Regions from separate parts of the Clostridium sp. CM036 genome, predicted to be linked through region 1. Evidence: a T-box and tRNA genes for the amino acid it is inferred to sense, from the RefSeq annotation. Region 1 holds a T-box; the other holds one or more tRNA genes.
The links. The T-box of region 1 lies ahead of alaS (alanine--tRNA ligase). A T-box ahead of a tRNA ligase gene usually reads a tRNA of that ligase, here a tRNA-Ala.
Positions count from the first base shown of each region.

Region 2: it has a tRNA-Ala gene. The T-box ahead of alaS (alanine--tRNA ligase) is inferred to sense a tRNA for this amino acid. The anticodon was not compared.

Region 1 covers NZ_CM143652.1:641,708-654,377, forward strand. The annotation lists gene nifS (cysteine desulfurase NifS) at 1-174, shown strand, start outside; gene nifU (Fe-S cluster assembly scaffold protein NifU) at 176-604, shown strand; gene mnmA (tRNA 2-thiouridine(34) synthase MnmA) at 615-1,691, shown strand; gene nifU (Fe-S cluster assembly scaffold protein NifU) at 1,857-2,252, shown strand; gene nagZ (beta-N-acetylhexosaminidase) at 2,326-3,546, opposite strand; gene ACWJKE_RS03030 (PRC-barrel domain-containing protein) at 3,800-4,306, shown strand; gene ACWJKE_RS03035 (AI-2E family transporter) at 4,293-5,321, shown strand; T-box leader at 5,402-5,595, shown strand; gene alaS (alanine--tRNA ligase) at 5,716-8,361, shown strand; gene ACWJKE_RS03045 (IreB family regulatory phosphoprotein) at 8,545-8,802, shown strand; gene ruvX (Holliday junction resolvase RuvX) at 8,879-9,298, shown strand; gene ACWJKE_RS03055 (DUF1292 domain-containing protein) at 9,371-9,628, shown strand; gene ACWJKE_RS03060 (Fur family transcriptional regulator) at 9,812-10,264, shown strand; gene typA (translational GTPase TypA) at 10,513-12,336, shown strand; gene mltG (endolytic transglycosylase MltG) at 12,358-12,670, shown strand, end outside.
Region 2 covers NZ_CM143652.1:3,000,376-3,013,045, forward strand. The annotation lists rRNA gene ACWJKE_RS14160 (23S ribosomal RNA) at 1-1,898, shown strand, start outside; rRNA gene rrf (5S ribosomal RNA) at 1,988-2,104, shown strand; tRNA gene ACWJKE_RS14170 (tRNA-Asn) at 2,110-2,184, shown strand; rRNA gene rrf (5S ribosomal RNA) at 2,224-2,340, shown strand; tRNA gene ACWJKE_RS14180 (tRNA-Ile) at 2,347-2,423, shown strand; tRNA gene ACWJKE_RS14185 (tRNA-Ala) at 2,429-2,504, shown strand; rRNA gene ACWJKE_RS14190 (16S ribosomal RNA) at 3,191-4,708, shown strand; rRNA gene ACWJKE_RS14195 (23S ribosomal RNA) at 5,001-7,926, shown strand; rRNA gene rrf (5S ribosomal RNA) at 8,016-8,132, shown strand; tRNA gene ACWJKE_RS14205 (tRNA-Asn) at 8,138-8,212, shown strand; gene fusA (elongation factor G) at 8,489-10,567, shown strand; gene ACWJKE_RS14215 (hypothetical protein) at 10,848-11,084, shown strand; gene ACWJKE_RS14220 (ATP-dependent Clp protease ATP-binding subunit) at 11,384-12,670, shown strand, end outside.

The sequences.
Region 1 (12,670 bases):
CTTGCAATAGGCCTTAAGCATGAGATAGCACATGGATCCTTAAGATTAACATTAGGTGATGCTACCACAGAGGAAGAAGTAGATTTTGCATTAGAAACAATACCAAAAATAATCCAAAGATTAAGAGATATGTCCCCGCTATGGGATGACTACTTAAAGAAAGGGGAAAATTAATATGATGTACAGTGAAAAAGTTATGGACCATTTTACTAACCCAAGAAATGTAGGAGAAATTCAAAATGCTAGTGGAATTGGTGAGGTTGGTAACGCTAGATGTGGAGATATTATGAAAGTTTATTTAAAAGTAGAAGAAAATATAGTAGTAGATGCAAAGTTTAAAACTTTTGGTTGTGGATCAGCTATAGCATCTTCAAGTATGGCAACAGAGCTTATTAAAGGTAAATCTGTAGATGATGCATGGACACTTACAAATTTAGCTGTGGCTGAAGCGTTAGATGGACTTCCAGCAATAAAAATGCATTGCTCAGTACTTGCTGAAGAAGCTATTCACAAAGCAATTAATGATTATAGAAGTAAGGCTGGACTTGAAGTATGGGATTTCGTAGAACATGACGATATACATGGTGAAGTACACGGAGAATAGGTGATATTAAATGAAGAAAAAAGTAGTTATCGGAATGAGTGGTGGAGTAGATAGTTCCGTAGCTGCATATCTTTTGAAAGAGCAAGGATATGAAGTTATAGGAATTATGATGAAGCTATCACCAGATAATCAGGATTATGAAGAAAATGAAGGCGGATGTTGTTCTATTTCTGCAGCAAATGACGCAAGGCGCGTTGCAGACGTACTAGATATACCCTTTTATGTTATGAATTTTAAGGATGTTTTTAAGACAAATGTTATTGATAACTTTATTGATGAATATATGGAAGGTAGAACGCCTAATCCATGTATTGTATGTAATAAGATGATTAAATTCGAAGAATTTTTAAGAAAAGCGAAGGCGCTTGGGGCTGATTATATAGCTACAGGTCACTATGCTAAAATTGAAAAACAAGACGATCGATATATTCTTAGAAAATCAGAAGATGATAGAAAAGATCAAACTTATGCATTGTATACATTAACTCAAGAGCAATTAAGTCACACTTTAATGCCCTGTGGAGATTATGCTAAACCAGAAATACGAAATATTGCAGAGCGAATTGGACTAGAGGTTTTTAAAAAAAGGGACAGCCAAGAAATTTGCTTTATACCTGATAATGACCATGGAGCTTATATTAAGAAGTATAGTGGTAGAGAAATAAAGCCAGGTAACTTTGTTAATAAGCAAGGGGAAATTATGGGAAGACACAAGGGAATAGTGTATTATACTATAGGACAGCGAAAAGGACTTGGGATAGCGGTAGGTAAGCCTGTTTTTGTTACTGACATTAACCCTCTAACTAATCAAGTAATAATAGGTGATGAGGAGGATATTTTTAAAACTGAGCTTATAGCAAAAGATTTAAATTTCATTCTCTTCGATAAGCTCACCTCAAATTTAAGAGTTTCGGCTAAGATTAGATATTCTGCAAAACCTCAATTAGCTAATTTAATTCCTTTGGAAAATAATAGAGTGAAGGTCGTTTTTGATGAGAAACAAAGAGCTATAACCAAAGGCCAATCAGTAGTTTTCTATTCAGAAAACTTAGTAGTTGGCGGAGGGATAATCGAGGAAATTTTATAGGTGTACTAATTTAGTTTATAATTTAGGCAGAGGGATATTTAGTTAAAAAACTAGGTATCCCTCTGTATTTATAGTGGATAATTGTAACTATTTTAAATAGTGAAATTTCAGCTTTGAAGGTGATAATTTTATTATTTTGTTTATAAAAGGAGGAGCAATATTATGATGTATAGTGATAAGGTTATGGAGCATTTTTATAGTCCAAGAAATATGGGTATATTAGGTGATGCTAACGGTATTGGAGAGGCAGGGGACCCTAATTGCGGGGATATAATGAAAATTTATATAAAGGTTGAGGATAATATAATAACTAGTGTTAAGTTTAAGGCTTTTGGGTGTGGCTCAGCTATTGCATCATCTAGCATTGCGACAGAGCTTATAAAGGGTAAAAACTTAGAGAAGGCATGGGAATTAACCAACAAGTCAGTTATTGAAGCTCTGGAAGGATTACCGGCTTTAAAACAACATTGCTCAGTGCTTGCAGAACAAACTATACATAATGCGATAAATAATTATAGAGAGTCATGCATGCTTGAGCCTTGGAAGAATGATTTAAAATAAATATATTTCAGCTACGCAGGAGATGATTTAATGAAACTTCATTGGTGTTAATCCCATGTAGTTTGATTTTGATTTACTCTTTCAATAAGTTTTCTATTTTATTGTTAATTTCATGAATGTTTATTGAACTTATTGCAGCGTTATTAATAATATATTTTTCTTTGAGTTTCAGTATTCTATATACACTCTCATTTAACCTATTTTCTGATATTACATTATTTTGTACTGCAGCTTTTAGTGAATTAATTACTTTTAGCTCGTTGTCATATTCATGGCATACTAAGATAATGTCACTTCCAGCATTAAATGATTTAACGGCAGCATCGCCAATGTCATTATATTTTGTAATGGCCGCCATGGTCATATCATCAGTAATGACTACACCGCTAAACTTTAAAGTTCCTCTTAATATATCGGTTATAATAACTTTTGACATACTCGCAGGATAAACAGAATCTATTTTATTAAGTAATATATGTGATACCATAATGGCATCCACATTATTCTTTATAGCTTCATTAAAAGGAGTCAGTTCGAAAGCATTAAGTTTTGTTAAATCCTTATTTACTACAGGCAGGCCTACATGGGAATCAACTGAAGTGTCCCCATGGCCAGGAAAGTGTTTTACCACAGGAATTATATTGTTATCTATCATACCTTCCATGGTTTTAATGCCTAGTTTATTAACAATATCAGTGGTACTCCCAAAAGCTCTGTCTCCTATTACAGGATTATTAGGGTTGCTATTTATATCGAGTACTGGAGCAAAATTCATATTAAATCCAAAGGTTTTAAGTTCTTCTGCAATAATTTTCCCAATGTTGTAACTTAAGGCACCATCGTTCTTTTCCCCTATAACTTGATTGGATGGAAGCTTTTTAATTTCATTTGGAATTCGTGATACCCGTCCACCTTCCTCATCTACAGAAATAAATAGAGGCGTTTTGTTTTGTGAATTAGTAGTTTTTAGTGAGTTAATCAGGCTAACTAATTGATTAGAAGTAGCTACATTATTTCTAAATAAAATAAATCCACCAACTTTATGGTCTTTAATCAAATTATTTATATTATTATTCATTGTATAACCATCAAGCCCAACAATTACTAACTGACCAATCTTGTCATCTAAACTCATAGCATCAATCTTGTTTTGAACTACATCAATATTTTCAGGCTTAGGATTAACAACCTCATCCTTAGAATTAATATTAGGGCTAAGGTTAGAATTTGAATTACTACAGCCAGATAAAAATAAACCACCAATTAACAATATACTTATAACTAATTTTTTCATTACAAAATTTCACCACTTTCTTTTAATAAAATTAATAGGGTAAAGAAGTCATTAAAGAGTAAAATTATTATTAAAAATATTATTTAGAGCAAATATAAAAAATAGGGCTAACAGTAATTTAATATAAGAAATTGTAAAATTACAAAATATTAATCTTTAACATTATTTTTAGTATATGTAATAATTCTTAGATTATTTGGAGAATATAACTATAAATAAATAATAATTAAATTTTTTTCATTTAGGAGATAATATGTTTAAAAGCAGAGATTTTATATTTATGAATGTTGTTAGTATGGATGGCAAGAAAATTGGGTTTATCAGAGATTTGTTAATGGATTTTAATAAAGGAAAGGTAATCGGATTTGTAATATCTCCTTATAAACTTTTCCATAAAAATTTAAGTGTATTAAAAGAAGACATCATATATTTTAATAAGCATATGGTAGTTAAAAAAGTAGAGAAAAATAAATATCTATGTTTACATAGCTTTATTAATATGGATGTAATAGATAAATGTAGCAATGTATTTGGTATGGTGGAGGATATTACTTTTTCATGTGATACATTTGAAATAAAAGGAATTATAGTGTCTTCTGGATTTATTACAAATTTACTTAGAGGGAAAAGAATAATGCTAATAAATGAACTAATACTTGGAGAAGAAAATATTCTCTACATTCCCAATTTTGATGAATCATGTTTTAAAAGTATGCCACATAACTTCTTTGTGGAGGGAAAAGCCGATGAAAAAAATTAGCAAAAAGAAGTTAGCTATTACGATTCTCAGTATTATTATTTTTGTAGTTGTACTCTTTATGTTAATAAAAATCCCTATTGTTAAACAATTAATAAATTTAGTCTTTATTTCTTTCATTGTGGCATATATACTAAAACCATTATATATGCTTTTAATTAGAAAAGGAGTAAATAAAAAAGCTTCTGCTTGTTTAATAATAGTCGGTTTATTAAGTTTAGTATTATTAACGTTTATAGTGGTAATTCCATCAATATTTAGAGAAAGTTTAGACATAAATAAGGCAATAAATGATTTGCAAAAATATTTAATTAATGCAAATATGAAAATAAAAGTATTAAATAGAAGCAGAGTCATGAGTAGTATTATGACTACTATATACCAAAAATCAAATGCTCAAATACTTCTAATATTTGATAAAATATTAGATTCTATCATGGGCATCGGTGAGAATATATTAACTTACATGGTTTCGCCTTTAATAGTATATTACTTTTTATGCGATAGTGAAAACATGATAAATAAGGCATTGATAGTTTTTCCACCAGAGAGCAGAAATATAATAAAGAGAATCATAGCGGATATTGATAAAGTATTAGGAAGGTATATTATAAGTCAATTTATCTTATGTGGAATTATAACCATTGCTACATTTTTGATATTAATGTTTATGAAAGTTGATTTTCCTTTGATACTTTCATTGATAAATGGAATTTTTAATATAATACCTTACTTTGGACCTATATTTGGGGTAATACCTATCATTTTAATAGCTCTGCTTGACTCTCCAAAAATAGCTTTATATACAGCGTTGTGGCTATTTGCACTTCAACAAATCGAAGGAAGTATATTGTCACCAAAAATAATTGGAGATAGTATAAGTATGCACCCATTAACAGTAATATTATTGTTGGTTATAGGTGGGAAGGTTGGAGGGATTTTAGGTATGATACTAGCAGTGCCACTAGGAGTAGTGATAAAAGTTATATATGAGGACTTAAACTATTATCTATTCTAGGAATAAGCAATATATTTTTATTTATAATTTGCATATCTTGAAGTATTAAGGTAAAATGTACTATAGTATATATAAGTTAATATCAGGTAATGATAAGAATTAGTAAATATAGTTAGTCATTTAGAGAGGAAGTGGAGGGTGAAAACTTCTTGATAGCCATATTGAAGCTGTCTTTGAACCTTATTTTGTTGAGAGATATTGCAGTGTAATTAATTATTATTAATTATATAGTGATATAATTAGGGTGGTAACGCGGAAAACTTTCGTCCCTTGCTTTAGGGAAGTGAAGGTTTTTTTTTATATTTTAGAAAATTATGAATTTTAAAATTCTATATATAAAATTAGCATAAATAGATCGTGTTAACACAGTCTATAAACAATCGGAGGAGATATTATGGAAAAATTAGGATTAAATGAAATTAGGGAATCGTTTCTAAATTTTTTTGAAGGTAAAGAGCATCTTAGACTAGAAAGTTTTCCTCTAGTACCTAAGAATGACAGCAGTTTATTGCTTGTAAATGCGGGTATGCAACCACTTAAACCATATTTTACAGGAATTAAAACGCCACCTAATACTAGAATAACTAATTGTCAAAAATGTATTAGGACAGGAGATATTGAGAATGTAGGAAAGACATCAAGACATGGCACTTTCTTTGAAATGCTTGGAAATTTTTCTTTTGGTGATTATTTCAAAAAAGAGGTTATACCATGGGCTTGGGAATATGCAACAGAGGTTTTGAAAATACCAAAAGAAAATTTATATATAACTATATATTTAGAGGATGATGAGGCTTTTGATGTATGGATTAAAAATACTGATGTTGATCCTTCACGTATTTTTAGATTAGGAAAAGAAGAAAATTTTTGGGAAATAGGTCAAGGACCTTGTGGACCGAGTTCAGAAATACACTTCGATAGAAATGTAGAACTCGGCCAAATAAAAACGGAAGAAGAGTTTATTAAGGCAGGCAATGAAGATAGAGTAATAGAATTTTGGAATTTAGTGTTCACTCAATTTAATAAGGATGAGCATGGTAACTACAACAAATTAAAAAATCCTAATATAGATACAGGTATGGGTCTCGAGAGAATAGCTGGCATAATGCAAGGCACAGATAGTATATTTGAAGTAGATACTATAAAAAATATTTTAGAAGAAGTTTCAAGAATTTCAGGCGTGAAATGTGGCGATAGCTGTAATGAGTCGATATCTTTAAAAGTTATAACAGACCATGTTAGAAGCACAACCTTTATGATAAGTGATGGTGTACTTCCGTCTAATGAGGGAAGAGGTTATGTTCTTAGGCGACTACTAAGGCGTGCGGCAAGGCATGGTAGGTTAATTGGAATTAAAAATACTTTTTTAAGTGAACTTTGCGATACTGTTATTGAAAACTCCTCTAAAGCATACCCAGAATTAAAAGAAAAATCATCCTATATTAAGAAAGTTATAAAAATTGAAGAGGAAAGATTTTTAGAAACTATAGATTCTGGTATGGATATTTTAAAAGTTTACATAGAAGAGCTTCAAAAAAATAACAATAAAATTTTAGGTGGAGATAAAGCTTTTAAATTATACGATACCTATGGTTTTCCATATGAGCTTACAGAAGAAATACTTAGCGACGCTGGTATAAAAATTGATTTAGAAGGATTTAATGCTGCAATGCAAAGTCAAAAGCAAAGGGCAAGAGCTGCTAGAGTACAGTCAAATTATATGGGCAGTGGAGAAAGTTCAATGAACTTAATTCCTAAAAATATAGAAACAAAATTTGATGGATATGATAAAATACAATTGGAATCTAAGGCTAAATTTTTAATTAGTGGCGAAGAGCATGTTACGGACCTTTCAAAGGGTTCAAAAGGGATTATTGTAACCGAAGATACTCCTTTCTATGCAGAAATGGGAGGGCAAATTGGAGATAAGGGAATAATTTTTAATGATAATTTTAAAGCAAAAGTGTACGATTGCCAAAAAGATATTTCCGGAAAAATAATACATTTTATTGAGGTGTTAGAAGGAATAGTGATAGCAGATGAAATAGTAACTCTTAAGGTTGACGAAGATAGGAGAGCTCAAATTTGTAAAAATCATACTGTAACTCACATGCTACAAGAAACGCTGAAAAGAGTTTTAGGTGATCACGTTCATCAATCAGGTTCTTATGTAAATGAAGATAGATTAAGGTTTGACTTCACTCATTTTTCTGCACTAACTGAGAAAGAGATTGCTAAAGTTGAGAAAATTGTAAATGACAATATTATGAAGGCGTATAAGGTAGAGACTGAGGTTATGACCATTGAGAAAGCTAAGGAAACTGGAGCTATAGCATTATTTGATGAAAAATATCAAGGAGATGTTAGAGTAGTATCTGTAGGAGAGTATAGTAAGGAATTATGTGGCGGTACTCATGTTAGAAATTCAGGCGAAATCGGATTATTTAAAATTTTATCTGAAGCAGGAGTAGCGGCAGGGGTTAGAAGAATTGAAGCTATAACTGGTAGTGAATCTATAAAATATGTAGAAGATAAAAGTAATTTATTAAAATATATTGGAAGTACATTAAAATGTTCAGAAAAAGACATAATAAATAAATTACAAACTCAATTGGTAGAATTAAAATACAAAGAAAAGGAAATAGTATTATTAAAAGAAAAATTAGCCAGTTCTTCAGTAGATGAAATTTTAGAGAATATTAAACAGGTCAAAGGTGTTAAAGTGATTTCGGGAGCTGTAAAAAATATAAACGGAGATGCTTTAAGAGATTTAGCTGATAAACTTCGTAATAAGATTGTTGATGGTGTAGTGGTAATAGGAAGCTGTACAGACGATAAAGTACAATTTGTTGCAATGGCGTCTAAGTCAGCAATAGATAAAGGAATACACTGTGGGAAAATAATTAAAGAAGTTGCTAAAATCGCTGGTGGTGGCGGTGGTGGAAGGCCTGACATGGCAGAGGCAGGTGGAAAACTTCCCGAAAAATTAGATGAAGCAATAACGAATGTATGCTCTATAATTGAAAGATTGGTAAAATAGTATACTTTTTGCAATAGTTGTTTTATAATATAATTAATAATAAGTAATTTAATTATAGTTAGTATGTAATTATGGAACTTATTACAACTGAAAAAATTTACTATATTACCAAATGATTTCCTAGCGTATTCAAATGGGATAAATTTTAGTGTTTAGCGTATGATGAGGAAAGGGGTGTATATAATGGATAATAATCAAAATACAGTCCAATTTGATTTTGTAAAAGATAAAAAAGATTTAACAAAAACTATTTTGACTGACGTATATAATTCACTTATAAAAAAGGGCTATAACCCAGTGAACCAAATGGTAGGATATCTAATTTCAGGAGATCCGACATATATAACGAACTACAATGGAGCAAGAGCGATGGTAAGAAAGCTAGAGAGAGATGAGATATTGGAAGAAGTTTTGAAATCTTATCTAGACATAAAAAAGTAAAATGCCCATAGGGGGCATTTTATTTTTTAAAGTTAATGGTGTACATTAACTAGGCTATTATTAAAGGAGCATTTGGATGAGAATATTAGGGTTAGATATTGGAGACAGAACAATAGGGGTAGCTGTATGCGATCCGTTAGGATTAACAGCACAGGGAATTACAACAATTAAAAGGAAAAGCATAGTTCTAGATATAGAGGAACTTTCTAAAATATGTAAGGAATACAATGTAGAAAGTTTTGTATCAGGCCTCCCTAAAAATATGAATGGAACTATAGGACCACAAGGGGAAAAGGTTCAGCGTTTTTGTGAAAAGCTTAAAGAAACATTAAATTTAGAAGTGAAAATGTGGGATGAAAGATTATCAACAGTAGCTGCTAATAGAGTAATGCTTGAGGGCGATTTATCTAGATCAAAAAGAAAAAAGATTGTAGATAAAATTGCGGCTACATTCATTTTACAAGGATATTTAGATAGTTTAGGCACACATCTATAAAATGAAATTTACAAAAATATGCAACGGGTATTAAGATATTATTGATTGCATAAATTGAAAGGAGAAAATAAAATGGATAACAATGTTGAAACCGTATTATTATATGATGAAGAGGGTAAAGAAATAGAATTTGACGTACTAACGAAATTGGACATTAAAGATAAGGAATATGTTATAGTTGCGCCAACTGGTGAAGAAGATATTGATGCAATTGCACTAAGAATAGATAAGGACGCAGAGGGTGAGGATATTTTAGTTACAATAGATGATGATGAAGAGTTTGAAATGATTTCGGAGGCGTATGACGCAATTTCTTCAGGAGAACTATAATAGTATTTAAGCAAAAAGATTCTAAATTAAGACATTTTAATATATTTTCAAACTAATTAACCTATTTTCTTAAAACTAAATGATTATCAATTGACAATATTATAATAAAGGATTAAAATAAAAGTATACTTAATATAATTTTATCTATGAGTCAAATGATGTTTGTAGAAAAGGGGTATATATATGTCAAAGGTATCTCCAGAGAGCGTTGAGAGTTTAAAAGAAACTCTAAAACAAGAGGGCTATAAGCTTACTCCGCAGAGAAGGGCTATTTTAAATGGGATAATTAAGAGTGAAGGTAGCCATCTTACTGCGGAAGAACTATATGACTTGGTTAAATCTGACTGTCCAGAAATAGGTCTTGCTACAATTTATAGAACAGTTCAACTTTTAGAAGAAATGGGTGTAATTCGAAAGTTTGATTTAGATGATGGCTGTAGTAGATATGAACTTAACCATGAGAATGAGAGACATCAACATCATCACCTAATATGTAATCGCTGTGGTAAAGTATTAGAGGTGCAGGGAGATTTACTAGAGGAATTAGAGACTATTGTTGAAAAAAAATATAACTTTAAGATTGAAGATCATAGTTTGAAATTCTATGGTGTTTGTGACAAGTGTATTTGCAAATAATGTAAACGATAAATCCTACAGAGGAAGCATTTGTATTTATGTGGGATGATGTGATGAAAAAACCAAGTAAATGATGTAATTTAAGTAAATGTATCATTTTTTTAATAATGAATGCTATACATAGTTGACTTTTTTGCAAGATAACATTAAAATAAGTATAGTAAATGCGAAAGTTGGGTACTTAAAGACGTATCCAATTTTTGTTTGTGTAATATGTTTAACTTACGAAAAAAAATTGGAGGATTAATATGAATTTATTTACAAGAAATGATGTTAGAAATATAGCAATAATTGCTCACGTAGATCACGGTAAGACAACACTAGTGGATTGTTTACTTAAACAAAGCCATGTTTTTAGAGAAAACGAAAAAGTGCAAGAAAGAGTAATGGACTCTAACGATTTAGAAAAAGAAAGAGGAATAACAATTCTTTCTAAAAATACTGCAATAATGCATAATGGAATTAAAATAAATATAGTTGATACTCCTGGCCACGCTGACTTCGGTGGAGAGGTTGAACGAGTACTTAAAATGGTTGATAGCGTACTTCTTGTAGTTGATGCATATGAAGGTCCAATGCCACAAACTAAATTCGTTTTAAAAAAGGCATTAGAATTAAACCTTAAGCCAATCGTTGTTATAAACAAAATTGATAGAAAAGATGGTCGTCCTACACATGTTCTTGATGAAGTCTTTGACTTATTTGTTGAACTTGGAGCGGATGATGAACAATTAGATTTTGCAGTGGTATATGCTTCTGCTAGAGAAGGATTTGCTAAATTAAATGTTGATGATGTAAGTGACAACATGGAACCATTATTTGATTCTATAGTAAAGAATGTAAAGGCACCAGAAGGATATTTAGATATGCCACTTCAATTGCTTATTTCAACTATTGATTATAATGAGTATGTTGGTAAGATTGGAATAGGAAAGATCGAAAGAGGATCAATCAAAAGAAATCAACCTATCGCACTTATAAGAAAAGATGGCACAATAAACAATGTTAAAGTTTCAGCTCTTTTTGTTTACAAAGGTCTTAAAAGAGAAGAAACTGAAGAAGCAATGCTTGGTGATATAGTAGCAGTTTCTGGTATTCCAGACATTAACATCGGAGAGACAATAGCTGATATTAATGAACCAGAAGCTCTTCCATTCGTTGAAATTGATGAGCCTACACTAACTATGAATTTCATGGTTAATAATTCTCCTTTTGCAGGAAAAGAAGGAACTTATGTTACATCAAGACACATAAGAGATAGACTTATCAAAGAGCTTGAAACCAATGTTAGTTTAAGAGTAAAAGAAATTGATGATGGTTTTGAAGTAAGTGGAAGAGGAGAACTTCATCTTTCAGTTCTAATTGAAACTATGAGACGTGAAGGATATGAATTCCAAGTGTCAAAAGCAAATGTTATATTTAAAGAAGAAAATGGCCATAAAACAGAGCCAATTGAGTACCTTACAATTGACGTACCAGAAGAATTTATGGGCGTAGTAATGGAGAAAATGGGACCTAGAAAAGCAGAAATGGTAAATATGACTTCAGCTATAAATGGATACACTAGATTAGAATTTAAAATACCATCAAGAGGATTAATTGGATTTAGAAGTGAACTTATGACTGATACCAAGGGTAATGGTATAATGAATCACGTTCTAGATGGTTACGATAAATACAGAGGTGAAATACCAGATAGAAGTAGAGGTTCTTTAATTGTATTTGAAACAGGAGAATCAATTACTTACGGATTATTTAATGCTCAGGATCGTGGTACTCTTTTCCTAGAACCAGGAGTGCCTGTATATGCAGGAATGATTGCAGGAGAATGTGCAAGAGCTGGAGATATGGAGATAAATATTTGTAGAAAGAAACAATTAACAAATACTAGATCTTCAGGAGCAGATGAATCACCAAAACTAGTTCCAGTAAAACAAATGACACTAGAACAATGCTTAGAATTTATAGCTGTTGATGAGTTAGTTGAAATTACTCCTCTAAATATCAGAATGAGAAAAAGAATATTAGATTCAGGAGAAAGAAAAAGAGCAACTAGCAAAAAAAGCAAATAGCATAAATTATGGGGTGGTTTAATGAAAAAGATAGTGCTATTAATTATGGTTTTAATAGTTTGCGTATTAGCTGGTAATTTTCAGTATAAAAAGATAATACAGCATCCTATTAAAACTAATAAAGATATCTATGTTAATGTGAAAAATGGAGACGCTTTGTATAGTGTACTAGATGATTTAAACCAAATTGGTGCTATAAAAAATGCAAGTATTATAAAATTTTATATCAAATCAAACAAAATAAAATCTAATGTTCATACAGGAAAGTTCTTGATACCAAAGGATGTTACAGTTGTGGAGTTTATAAAAATTTTATCAACTGTAGGAAATGAAA
Region 2 (12,670 bases), 1.5 Mb from region 1:
ACCATCAGCTAAGGTCCCAAAGTGTAAGTTAAGTGGAAAAGGATGTGGGATTTCTAAGACAACTAGGATGTTGGCTCAGAAGCAGCCACTCATTTAAAGAGTGCGTAATAGCTCACTAGTCAAGAGATCCTGCGCCGAAGATGTCCGGGGCTAAAACTTACCACCGAAGCTATGGGTGTACACAATTGTGTACGCGGTAGAGGAGCTTTCTGTACTGGCTGAAGTCATACCGTAAGGAGTGGTGGACGGTACAGAAGTGAGAATGTTGGCATGAGTAGCGAGAGTTAAGTGAGAATCTTAACGGTCGAAAACCTAAGGTTTCCTGAGGAAGGCTCGTCCTCTCAGGGTTAGTCGGGACCTAAGCCGAGGCCGAAAGGCGTAGGTGATGGACAATCGGTTGATATTCCGATACCACCAATGGACGTTATTAGAAATGGGATGACGCAGGAGGATAAGATGTGCACACTATTGGATGTGTGTCTAAGCATTTAGGCGGAGCAAGCAGGCAAATCCGTTTGCTCTTAACGCTGAGATGTGATGGGGAAGGGAATTTATTCCCGAAGTATCTGATTCCACGCTGCCAAGAAAAGTCTCTATCGAGGATATTGGTGCCCGTACCGCAAACCGACACAGGTAGGTGAGGAGAGAATCCTAAGACCATCGGAAGAATTGTTGTTAAGGAACTCGGCAAATTGACCCCGTAACTTCGGGAGAAGGGGTGCCTACGTAAGTAGGTCGCAGAGAATAGGCCCAAGCAACTGTTTAGCAAAAACACAGGTCTCTGCTAAAGCGAAAGCTGATGTATAGGGGCTGACGCCTGCCCGGTGCTGGAAGGTTAAGGGGATTACTTAGCGCAAGCGAAGGTATGAACTTAAGCCCCAGTAAACGGCGGCCGTAACTATAACGGTCCTAAGGTAGCGAAATTCCTTGTCGGGTAAGTTCCGACCCGCACGAATGGCGTAATGATTTGGGCACTGTCTCAACAACACATCCGGCGAAATTGTAGTGCAAGTGAAGATGCTTGCTACCCGCGATTGGACGGAAAGACCCCGTAGAGCTTTACTGTAGCTTAGCATTGAATTTCGGTATTGTCTGTACAGGATAGGTGGGAGACTGAGAAACATGGGCGTCAGCCTGTGTGGAGTCATCCTTGGGATACCACCCTGACAGTACTGAGGTTCTAACTGGAGGCCATGAATCTGGTCACAGGACATTGTTAGGTGGGCAGTTTGACTGGGGCGGTCGCCTCCAAAAAAGTAACGGAGGCGCCCAAAGGTTCCCTCAGCGCGGTTGGAAATCGCGCGAAGAGTGCAAAGGCAGAAGGGAGCCTGACTGCGACACTTACAAGTGGAGCAGGGACGAAAGTCGGGCTTAGTGATCCGGTGGTACCTCGTGGGAGGGCCATCGCTCAACGGATAAAAGCTACCTCGGGGATAACAGGCTGATCTCCCCCAAGAGTCCACATCGACGGGGAGGTTTGGCACCTCGATGTCGGCTCGTCGCATCCTGGGGCTGAAGTAGGTCCCAAGGGTTGGGCTGTTCGCCCATTAAAGCGGCACGCGAGCTGGGTTCAGAACGTCGTGAGACAGTTCGGTCCCTATCCGTCGCGGGCGTAGGAAATTTGAAGGGAGCTGTCCTTAGTACGAGAGGACCGGGATGGACAAACCTCTGGTGCACCAGTTGTCACGCCAGTGGCATCGCTGGGTAGCTATGTTTGGAAGGGATAAACGCTGAAAGCATCTAAGCGTGAAGCCCACCCTGAGATGAGATTTCCCATAACTCGCACGTAAGTGCGGTGTTAGTAAGACTCCTGGAAGACCACCAGGTTGATAGGTTAGAGGTGTAAGCATGGTAACATGTTCAGCTGACTAATACTAATAAGTCGAGGGCTTGACCTAAATATATAATTAGAAATAAAGCGATACTTCAAGCGTAAGCGAGAAGACTAGTTCACTGTGCAATTTTGAGAGAATATTTATTTTCTCAATCTAGTGATTATGGCATGAAGGTAACACCCGTTCCCATACCGAACACGAAGGTTAAGCTTCAATGCGCCGATGGTACTGCAGGGGTGACCTTGTGGAAGAGTAGGTTGTCGCTAGGTAATGTTCCGCGATAGCTCAACGGTGGAGCACTCGGCTGTTAACCGATAGGTTGAAGGTTCAAATCCTTTTCGCGGAGCCATTTTTTAAAATATAATAACATATGACGGATATTAATAAATCTGGTGATTATGGCATGAAGGTAACACCCGTTCCCATACCGAACACGAAGGTTAAGCTTCAATGCGCCGATGGTACTGCAGGGGTGACCTTGTGGAAGAGTAGGTTGTCGCCAGGTAAATATGGATCTTTAGCTCAGCTGGTTAGAGCTACCGGCTCATAACCGGTCGGTCCGGGGTTCGAGTCCCTGAAGGTCCACCATATGTGGGGATATAGCTCAGCTGGGAGAGCACCTGCCTTGCACGCAGGGGGTCAAGGGTTCGATTCCCTTTATCTCCACCAAAGAACAGTCCAATATGGGCTGTTTTTTTTGTGGAGATAAATAAGTTGTTAGTAAAAAAACTGGGTTAAATCATCTCCTGTGCAGCGGTTGATTTTATTCCAAGATTGCAGCTCCGCAGGAGATGATTTAAGTGGATTATTAATGTTGTTAGAAATTCTATAATATAAAAATTCTTAATAACGTTTATAAATAAATAAATAAAATGCTTAAATACAAACAATTTCTTATATACTTGACCATGCGTGTCAATATATATAAAACAAAGGATTATAATGAAAGAATGAGTAAATGGAGAATAACGTGGATATATAACAAAAAAAACAAATATACAACTTTATTATTATGATACAATATTCCTTGTCGTCACAAACAAGTGGCACGATAAGCTAACTGTTGATAACTATTTAATATATTTTCAAATGAAAATAATTTTTAAAAAGTTGTTGACAAAACAAGAAATACCTAGTAGAATAGTAGAAGTCGTCACATGATGACAAAGCAAATTGGTCTTTGAAAATTAAACAGAGAAATAGGTAAAGATAGCGAAATAATATTTCGCTAAACCAGTTAATTACTTTAGTATAAAGTAAAATTTAGTCGTAAGACTAAAAGTATGTAATGAGCTTGCGTAACAACTTAACAGTTGTCGCAGATTAATCATTTCAACTAAAAAAGTGTAAACTTTTAAATTGAGAGTTTGATCCTGGCTCAGGACGAACGCTGGCGGCGTGCCTAACACATGCAAGTCGAGCGATGAAACCTTTCGGGGTGGATTAGCGGCGGACGGGTGAGTAACACGTGGGTAACCTGCCTCAAAGAGGGGAATAGCCTCCCGAAAGGGAGATTAATACCGCATAATATGTTTTGGTCGCATGATCGAAACATCAAAGGATTTTTCTTCGGAAAATTCCACTTTGAGATGGACCCGCGGCGCATTAGCTAGTTGGTGAGGTAACGGCTCACCAAGGCGACGATGCGTAGCCGACCTGAGAGGGTGATCGGCCACATTGGAACTGAGACACGGTCCAGACTCCTACGGGAGGCAGCAGTGGGGAATATTGCGCAATGGGGGAAACCCTGACGCAGCAACGCCGCGTGAATGATGAAGGCCTTCGGGTTGTAAAGTTCTGTCTTCTGGGACGATAATGACGGTACCAGAGGAGGAAGCCACGGCTAACTACGTGCCAGCAGCCGCGGTAATACGTAGGTGGCAAGCGTTGTCCGGATTTACTGGGCGTAAAGGATGCGTAGGCGGACATTTAAGTCAGATGTGAAATACCCGAGCTTAACTTGGGTGCTGCATTTGAAACTGGGTGTCTAGAGTGCAGGAGAGGTAAGTGGAATTCCTAGTGTAGCGGTGAAATGCGTAGAGATTAGGAAGAACACCAGTGGCGAAGGCGACTTACTGGACTGTAACTGACGCTGAGGCATGAAAGCGTGGGGAGCAAACAGGATTAGATACCCTGGTAGTCCACGCCGTAAACGATGAATACTAGGTGTCGGGGGTCGAACCTCGGTGCCGCCGTTAACACATTAAGTATTCCGCCTGGGGAGTACGATCGCAAGATTAAAACTCAAAGGAATTGACGGGGGCCCGCACAAGCAGCGGAGCATGTGGTTTAATTCGAAGCAACGCGAAGAACCTTACCTAGACTTGACATCCCCTGCATAACCCAGAGATGGGCGAAGTCCTTCGGGACAGGGTGACAGGTGGTGCATGGTTGTCGTCAGCTCGTGTCGTGAGATGTTGGGTTAAGTCCCGCAACGAGCGCAACCCTTATCATTAGTTGCTACCATTAAGTTGAGCACTCTAGTGAGACTGCCCGGGTTAACCGGGAGGAAGGTGGGGATGACGTCAAATCATCATGCCCCTTATGTCTAGGGCTACACACGTGCTACAATGGTGAGTACAAAGAGATGCAAGACCGCAAGGTGGAGCCAAACTCAAAAACTCATCCCAGTTCGGATTGTAGGCTGCAACTCGCCTACATGAAGCCGGAGTTGCTAGTAATCGCGAATCAGCATGTCGCGGTGAATACGTTCCCGGGCCTTGTACACACCGCCCGTCACACCATGAGAGTTGGTAACACCCGAAGTCCGTGAGGTAACCGTAAGGAGCCAGCGGCCGAAGGTGGGATTGATGATTGGGGTGAAGTCGTAACAAGGTAGCCGTAGGAGAACCTGCGGCTGGATCACCTCCTTTCTAGGGAGTAGATGTATTGACTTCGGTCGATGCAATAGAAGAATATTAATTTATTCTTCAAAAATATCTATTGTAATTAATCGTACCTAGTTCTCTGTTTAATTTTGAGAGACTAATTTTATCTAACTCTTAGGAGTTAGATAATAAATAGTTTTTCTTAAAATGTTCTTTGAAAATTGCACAGTGAAAAAAGTTGTTTTAAAAAAATTAAAACTACGCAAGTAGTTTATAAATTGATTTAATACAATTTCGCAAAATTAATATAACCGTCTATGTAAATAGACAGAATCAAGGTCAAGCTACAAAGGGCGCATGGCGAATGCCTTGGCACTAGGAGCCGAAGAAGGACGCGTTAAGCTGCGATAAGCTTTGGGTAGGCGCAAATAGCCTGTGATCCAAAGATTTCCGAATGGGGGAACCCACATAGTAACAACTATGTACTGCATACTGAATAAATAGGTATGCAGAGGTAGACCCGGGGAACTGAAACATCTAAGTACCCGGAGGAAGAGAAAGAAACATCGATTTCCTAAGTAGCGGCGAGCGAAAGGGAAAGAGCCCAAACCCAGGTCTTTGATCTGGGGGTTGAGGATAGATCATAAATACTGCAATTCCTTAATTGAAGATAGCTGGAAAGCTGCTCCGCAGAAGGTAATAGGCCTGTAAATGAAAAGGAAAAACAGTCAGATCTAATCCAGAGTACCACGAGACACGTGAAACCTTGTGGGAAGCTGGGAGGACCACCTCCCAAGGCTAAATACTACCTAGTGACCGATAGTGAAGAAGTACCGTGAGGGAAAGGTGAAAAGAACCCCGGAAGGGGAGTGAAATAGAACCTGAAACCGTGTGCCTACAACCGGTCGAAGCACTTTATATGTGTGACGGCGTGCTTTTTGTAGAACGAGCCAACGAGTTACGATATGTAGCAAGGTTAAGTACTTAAGGTACGGAGCCGAAGGGAAACCAAGTCTGAATAGGGCGCATAGTTGCATGTCGTAGACCCGAAACCGGGTGACCTATCCATGGCCAGGATGAAGCGGAAGTAAAATTCCGTGGAGGTCCGAACCACGTTGGTGTTGAAAAACCATGGGATGAGCTGTGGATAGCGGAGAAATTCCAATCGAACTCGGAGATAGCTGGTTCTCCTCGAAATAGCTTTAGGGCTAGCGTCGATTAATTGAGTAATGGAGGTAGAGCACTGAATGGGCTAGGGGCTGACAACAGTTACTGAACCCTATCAAACTCCGAATGCCATATACTTTTATTTCGGCAGTCAGACTGCGAATGATAAGATCCGTAGTCAAAAGGGAAACAGCCCAGACCATCAGCTAAGGTCCCAAAGTGTAAGTTAAGTGGAAAAGGATGTGGGATTTCTAAGACAACTAGGATGTTGGCTCAGAAGCAGCCACTCATTTAAAGAGTGCGTAATAGCTCACTAGTCAAGAGATCCTGCGCCGAAGATGTCCGGGGCTAAAACTTACCACCGAAGCTATGGGTGTACACAATTGTGTACGCGGTAGAGGAGCTTTCTGTACTGGCTGAAGTCATACCGTAAGGAGTGGTGGACGGTACAGAAGTGAGAATGTTGGCATGAGTAGCGAGAGTTAAGTGAGAATCTTAACGGTCGAAAACCTAAGGTTTCCTGAGGAAGGCTCGTCCTCTCAGGGTTAGTCGGGACCTAAGCCGAGGCCGAAAGGCGTAGGTGATGGACAATCGGTTGATATTCCGATACCACCAATGGACGTTATTAGAAATGGGATGACGCAGGAGGATAAGATGTGCACACTATTGGATGTGTGTCTAAGCATTTAGGCGGAGCAAGCAGGCAAATCCGTTTGCTCTTAACGCTGAGATGTGATGGGGAAGGGAATTTATTCCCGAAGTATCTGATTCCACGCTGCCAAGAAAAGTCTCTATCGAGGATATTGGTGCCCGTACCGCAAACCGACACAGGTAGGTGAGGAGAGAATCCTAAGACCATCGGAAGAATTGTTGTTAAGGAACTCGGCAAATTGACCCCGTAACTTCGGGAGAAGGGGTGCCTACGTAAGTAGGTCGCAGAGAATAGGCCCAAGCAACTGTTTAGCAAAAACACAGGTCTCTGCTAAAGCGAAAGCTGATGTATAGGGGCTGACGCCTGCCCGGTGCTGGAAGGTTAAGGGGATTACTTAGCGCAAGCGAAGGTATGAACTTAAGCCCCAGTAAACGGCGGCCGTAACTATAACGGTCCTAAGGTAGCGAAATTCCTTGTCGGGTAAGTTCCGACCCGCACGAATGGCGTAATGATTTGGGCACTGTCTCAACAACACATCCGGCGAAATTGTAGTGCAAGTGAAGATGCTTGCTACCCGCGATTGGACGGAAAGACCCCGTAGAGCTTTACTGTAGCTTAGCATTGAATTTCGGTATTGTCTGTACAGGATAGGTGGGAGACTGAGAAACATGGGCGTCAGCCTGTGTGGAGTCATCCTTGGGATACCACCCTGACAGTACTGAGGTTCTAACTGGAGGCCATGAATCTGGTCACAGGACATTGTTAGGTGGGCAGTTTGACTGGGGCGGTCGCCTCCAAAAAAGTAACGGAGGCGCCCAAAGGTTCCCTCAGCGCGGTTGGAAATCGCGCGAAGAGTGCAAAGGCAGAAGGGAGCCTGACTGCGACACTTACAAGTGGAGCAGGGACGAAAGTCGGGCTTAGTGATCCGGTGGTACCTCGTGGGAGGGCCATCGCTCAACGGATAAAAGCTACCTCGGGGATAACAGGCTGATCTCCCCCAAGAGTCCACATCGACGGGGAGGTTTGGCACCTCGATGTCGGCTCGTCGCATCCTGGGGCTGAAGTAGGTCCCAAGGGTTGGGCTGTTCGCCCATTAAAGCGGCACGCGAGCTGGGTTCAGAACGTCGTGAGACAGTTCGGTCCCTATCCGTCGCGGGCGTAGGAAATTTGAAGGGAGCTGTCCTTAGTACGAGAGGACCGGGATGGACAAACCTCTGGTGCACCAGTTGTCACGCCAGTGGCATCGCTGGGTAGCTATGTTTGGAAGGGATAAACGCTGAAAGCATCTAAGCGTGAAGCCCACCCTGAGATGAGATTTCCCATAACTCGCACGTAAGTGCGGTGTTAGTAAGACTCCTGGAAGACCACCAGGTTGATAGGTTAGAGGTGTAAGCATGGTAACATGTTCAGCTGACTAATACTAATAAGTCGAGGGCTTGACCTAAATATATAATTAGAAATAAAGCGATACTTCAAGCGTAAGCGAGAAGACTAGTTCACTGTGCAATTTTGAGAGAATATTTATTTTCTCAATCTAGTGATTATGGCATGAAGGTAACACCCGTTCCCATACCGAACACGAAGGTTAAGCTTCAATGCGCCGATGGTACTGCAGGGGTGACCTTGTGGAAGAGTAGGTTGTCGCTAGGTAATGTTCCGCGATAGCTCAACGGTGGAGCACTCGGCTGTTAACCGATAGGTTGAAGGTTCAAATCCTTTTCGCGGAGCCATTTTTATTTAAAGTATACAAAGCTAATTATTAGCTTTTTTTTATTTTTTGAAAAATTATAATAAATAATATACAAATTTTAAAAAATAGATATGAGCTTTAGTAATAACTTATATTTAGTTTAAATATATAATTAAGTATCAATAAATTTATTTTATTGATACTTTTATCTTTTTTAGAAAGTAATAATTATAAAATTCAGCTATATACAAAGGCTTTTTATTTAAAGGTAGAATATATGAATATATATCTAACGAAAAGCTAGGAGGTATCGTATATGAAAGAATATATAAGCAAAAATCTAAGAAATATAGGAATTGTTGGACATAGTGGTTCAGGAAAAACCACATTAATGGAATCAATATTATATTACACTAAAGCTATAGATAGATTCGGAAAAGTTAATGATGGTACTACAATTAGTGATTACGATATTGAAGAAAAGAAAAGAAAAACGTCTATTTCTACATCAGTGGCTTTAAGTGAATGGGGAAATATAAAATTAAATTTAGTAGATATGCCTGGATATTTTGATTATGAAGGAGAAATGATTGAGGGGCTAAGAGCTGTAGATATGGCAATGATAACTGTTTGTGGGGTATCAGGTGTAGAAGTTGGAACTGAGAAGGCTTGGGAATATATCAATGATCATAAGCTACCTAGAGCATTTTTTATTAATAAGCTAGATAGGGAAAATAGTAATTTTCAAGTTGCTTTGCAACAGATAAAAGAAACATTTGGAATATCCGCAGTACCAATTCAATATCCTATAGGTAGTGAAGAAAATTTTAGCGGCGTAATAAATGTCATATCTAGAAAGGCTCAAATATTTAATCCTAAAACACATGGGATGGAAGATAGTGATATTCCAGAAGAATTAATAGATAAAGTGGATGAGTGTAAACAGATGGTTATGGAAGCAGTTGCTGAAACAGATGAAGTTCTATTAGAAAAATATTTCAATGAGGGTTCTATAAGTGAAAAAGAAATATATCAAGGTCTTATAAAAGGAGCTTCTATGGGAGAAATTACACCTATAATGTGTGGATCTGCTTTACTTGGTATAGGAATGAATACGTTGCTAGAAGATATGGTTGAATGCTTCCCTTCTCCAATTGAAACAACTATGTACATTGCAAAAGGTATGAAAAACAATAAATATACGCAAGTCAAAATTGATGATATGGGTCCATTCTCAGCATTAGTATTTAAAACTATTGCAGATCCTTTTGTAGGTAAATTATCTATGTTCCGTGTTATTACTGGAAAAGCTAAAAGTGACACAATAGTATATAATACTAATAAAAATAAAGAAGAAAAAATAGGTGCTATGTATTTTTTAAAAGGAAAACAACAATTTCAAACTCGAGAAATTGCGGCAGGGGATATAGGTGCAGTTGCAAAACTTCAATGCACGACTACTGGAGATACTCTCTGTGATAGAGCGAAACTAATAATGTTTGATACTATGGAGTTCCCACAACCAGTTTTTTCAAGAGCTATTGTAACTAAAGCTAAAGGTGATGAAGATAAAATATCTAATGGATTAACAAAATTGTTAGAAGAAGATCCTACATTCTCAATATCTAGGAGCGCAGAAAATGCACAAACTATAATCTCAGGATTAGGATCTACCCACTTGCAGGTTATAGTTAGTAAATTGAAAAATAAATTTGGAGTTGAAGTATCATTAGAAATTCCAAAGATTGCTTATAGAGAAACAATTAAAAGAACTTCTGATGTCCAAGGAAAACATAAAAAGCAATCCGGAGGACATGGCCAGTATGGTGATGTAAAGATTAAATTTGAGCCTAGAATAGACGGTGCAGATGATTTAGAATTTATTGATGCGGTGGTTGGTGGAACAGTTCCAAGGCAGTATATACCTGCTGTTGAAAAAGGGTTAAGGGAATGCATTAGGCATGGTGTACTTGGAGGATTCCCAGTTATAAGACTTAAAACAACGTTACATGATGGTTCGTATCATGCTGTAGATTCTTCTGAAATGGCATTTAAAATGGCAGCGTCGTTAGCTTACAAGAAGGGCCTTAAGGAATCAGATCCTGTTTTATTAGAACCAATTATGCATGTGGAGGTCACATGTCCAGAGGACTATATGGGCGATATTATTACGGATATAAGCAAGAAAAGAGGTAGAATTTTGGGGATGGAGTCTGTTGAAAGAGGTCAGAAAGTCATAGGAGAAGTACCTCAATCAGAATTATTTGATTATGCAACAGATTTACGCTCAATGACTGGTGCTAGGGCAAATTTTAGAGTCAAGTTTGAAAGATATGAAGAAGTGCCTCAGGATGGAATTGATAAAATAATTGAAGCTAGCAAGAACCTGGAATAGAAATAAAATAAAGAAATAAAACCATAGGTAGCTACGGTTTTATTTCTTTGTTTTAACGACATTTCAGAAGGAAAGTCTCCCAACTCATATAAGTGAGGGTATAAATCTCCTTCTGAAGTCGTCAATTCATCTTCTTCGAAGCTGTGCAGCTCCGCAGGAGATGATTTAATTATGAATTTTTAGGTATAGAAAAAGAATAAAAGTAAATTATAATAAATGCGCATATTTTGCTCAAAATTACAAAACCTAATGTGAAATATAGTAAAGAGGGGAGAATTAAATGTCTGAATATAAATTAGACATTCCTGGAGAAATTAACTTAAGTGATTACAGCAGCATTCATGATTATATGGGCATAATAGAGCGAAATGATAAGTTCACAATTATTTCAAAAATGAAAAATGCTGATGAAATGAAAATATTATGTGAAATGTTGGAAAATAATTCTTTTACCGTTGTAACACAAGGAGATAAAGAAAATGGCAAATATTACATCACATCACAAAAGGGAAGGTAAAGAGGAAATTAAGAGCAATTATGTAAGTGAGCTATTTGCATAATATATTTAAGAAGGCCATCACTATTAATGTTTGAATATTTTAAAAAAACAAATTAGGAAATAAAACTTTCCGAAATTTGTTTTTGATTTTATAGGAGTTATTAAATAGAGTACTGTGTTATTTATGCTTATTTTTTATTCTTATAGATAGTAAAGTATGAAACTCACTTCGATATTGGTATTTTTAGGATAAAACTGGGTGCAATTGGTCATAATTAAAGGAAGAAGTAAATCCATTGCAAGTGAGGTGTTTTAACATGATGTTTAATAAATTTACAGAAAGATCACAAAAGATTTTAGTATATGCTCAAGAGGAGGCAAAGCAATTAAAGCATGGTTATGTAGGGACAGAGCATATATTGCTAGGAATTCTAAAGGATGAAGACGGAGTATGTAAAAAATCATTGGATGATATGAAAATTTCGTCTGAGGGAGTAAAGAAATTAGTAATGGAGTATGAGGGAGAAGGAGACATAGAAATGCGAAGTAGCGAGATACCTCTAACTCCAAGAACAAAAAGGCTACTAGAACTAAGTCTTCTGGAAGCTAGAAATTTGAATCATAATTATATTAGTCCAGAGCATATTTTGTTAGCCTTGATTAGAGAAGAAGAAGGTGTTGCATATACAATTTTGGCTAATTTAGGAGCGGACTTTAATAAACTTAGAAATGGTATACTAAATAATTGGTGTTCTGAAGATACTCCAAAAGGTAGTTTATCAAAAGAAAAGCAAAAACAGGGTACTCCAAACTTAGAACGTTTTGGTAAAGACTTAACTGAGATGGCAAGACAAGGTAAACTTGATCCTGTTATAGGTAGAGGTAATGAAACTCAAAGACTTTTAGAAATTTTATGCAGAAGAATGAAGAATAATCCATGCCTTATAGGAGAACCAGGCGTAGGGAAAACAGCTATAGCAGAGGGACTAGCACAAAGAATAGCTTCCGGTAGCATTCCTGAAATTTTAAAAGACAAAAGGGTTATAACTTTGGATATATCCTCAATGGTGGCAGGTTCTAAATACAGGGGAGAGTTTGAGGAAAGGCTTAAAAAGGTTATGCAAGAGATAGTCGTCGCAGGAAATGTTATTATATTTATAGATGAAATTCATACTATCATTGGGGCAGGAGGAGCTGAAGGAGCTATTGATGCATCTAATATATTAAAACCGGCCCTCGCTCGAGGAGAACTTCAATGCATAGGGGCAACAACTATAGATGAATACAAAAGGCATTTTGAAAAAGATGCAGCACTCGAGAGGAGATTTCAACCTATAATTGTAGGAGAACCAAGCAAAAATGAAGCTGTTGAAATATTAAAAGGATTAAGAGATAAGTATGAAGCACATCATAGAGTAAAGATTACGGATAGTGCAATAGAAGCAGCTGTTAGCTTATCACATAGATATATATCAGATAGATACTTACCTGATAAAGCAATAGATCTTATAGACGAGGCTGGTGCAAAAGTAAGAATTCAAAATTTAACTGCTCCAGAAAATTTGAAAAATTTAGAAGAAAAAATAGATGGAATTTGTAAAGAG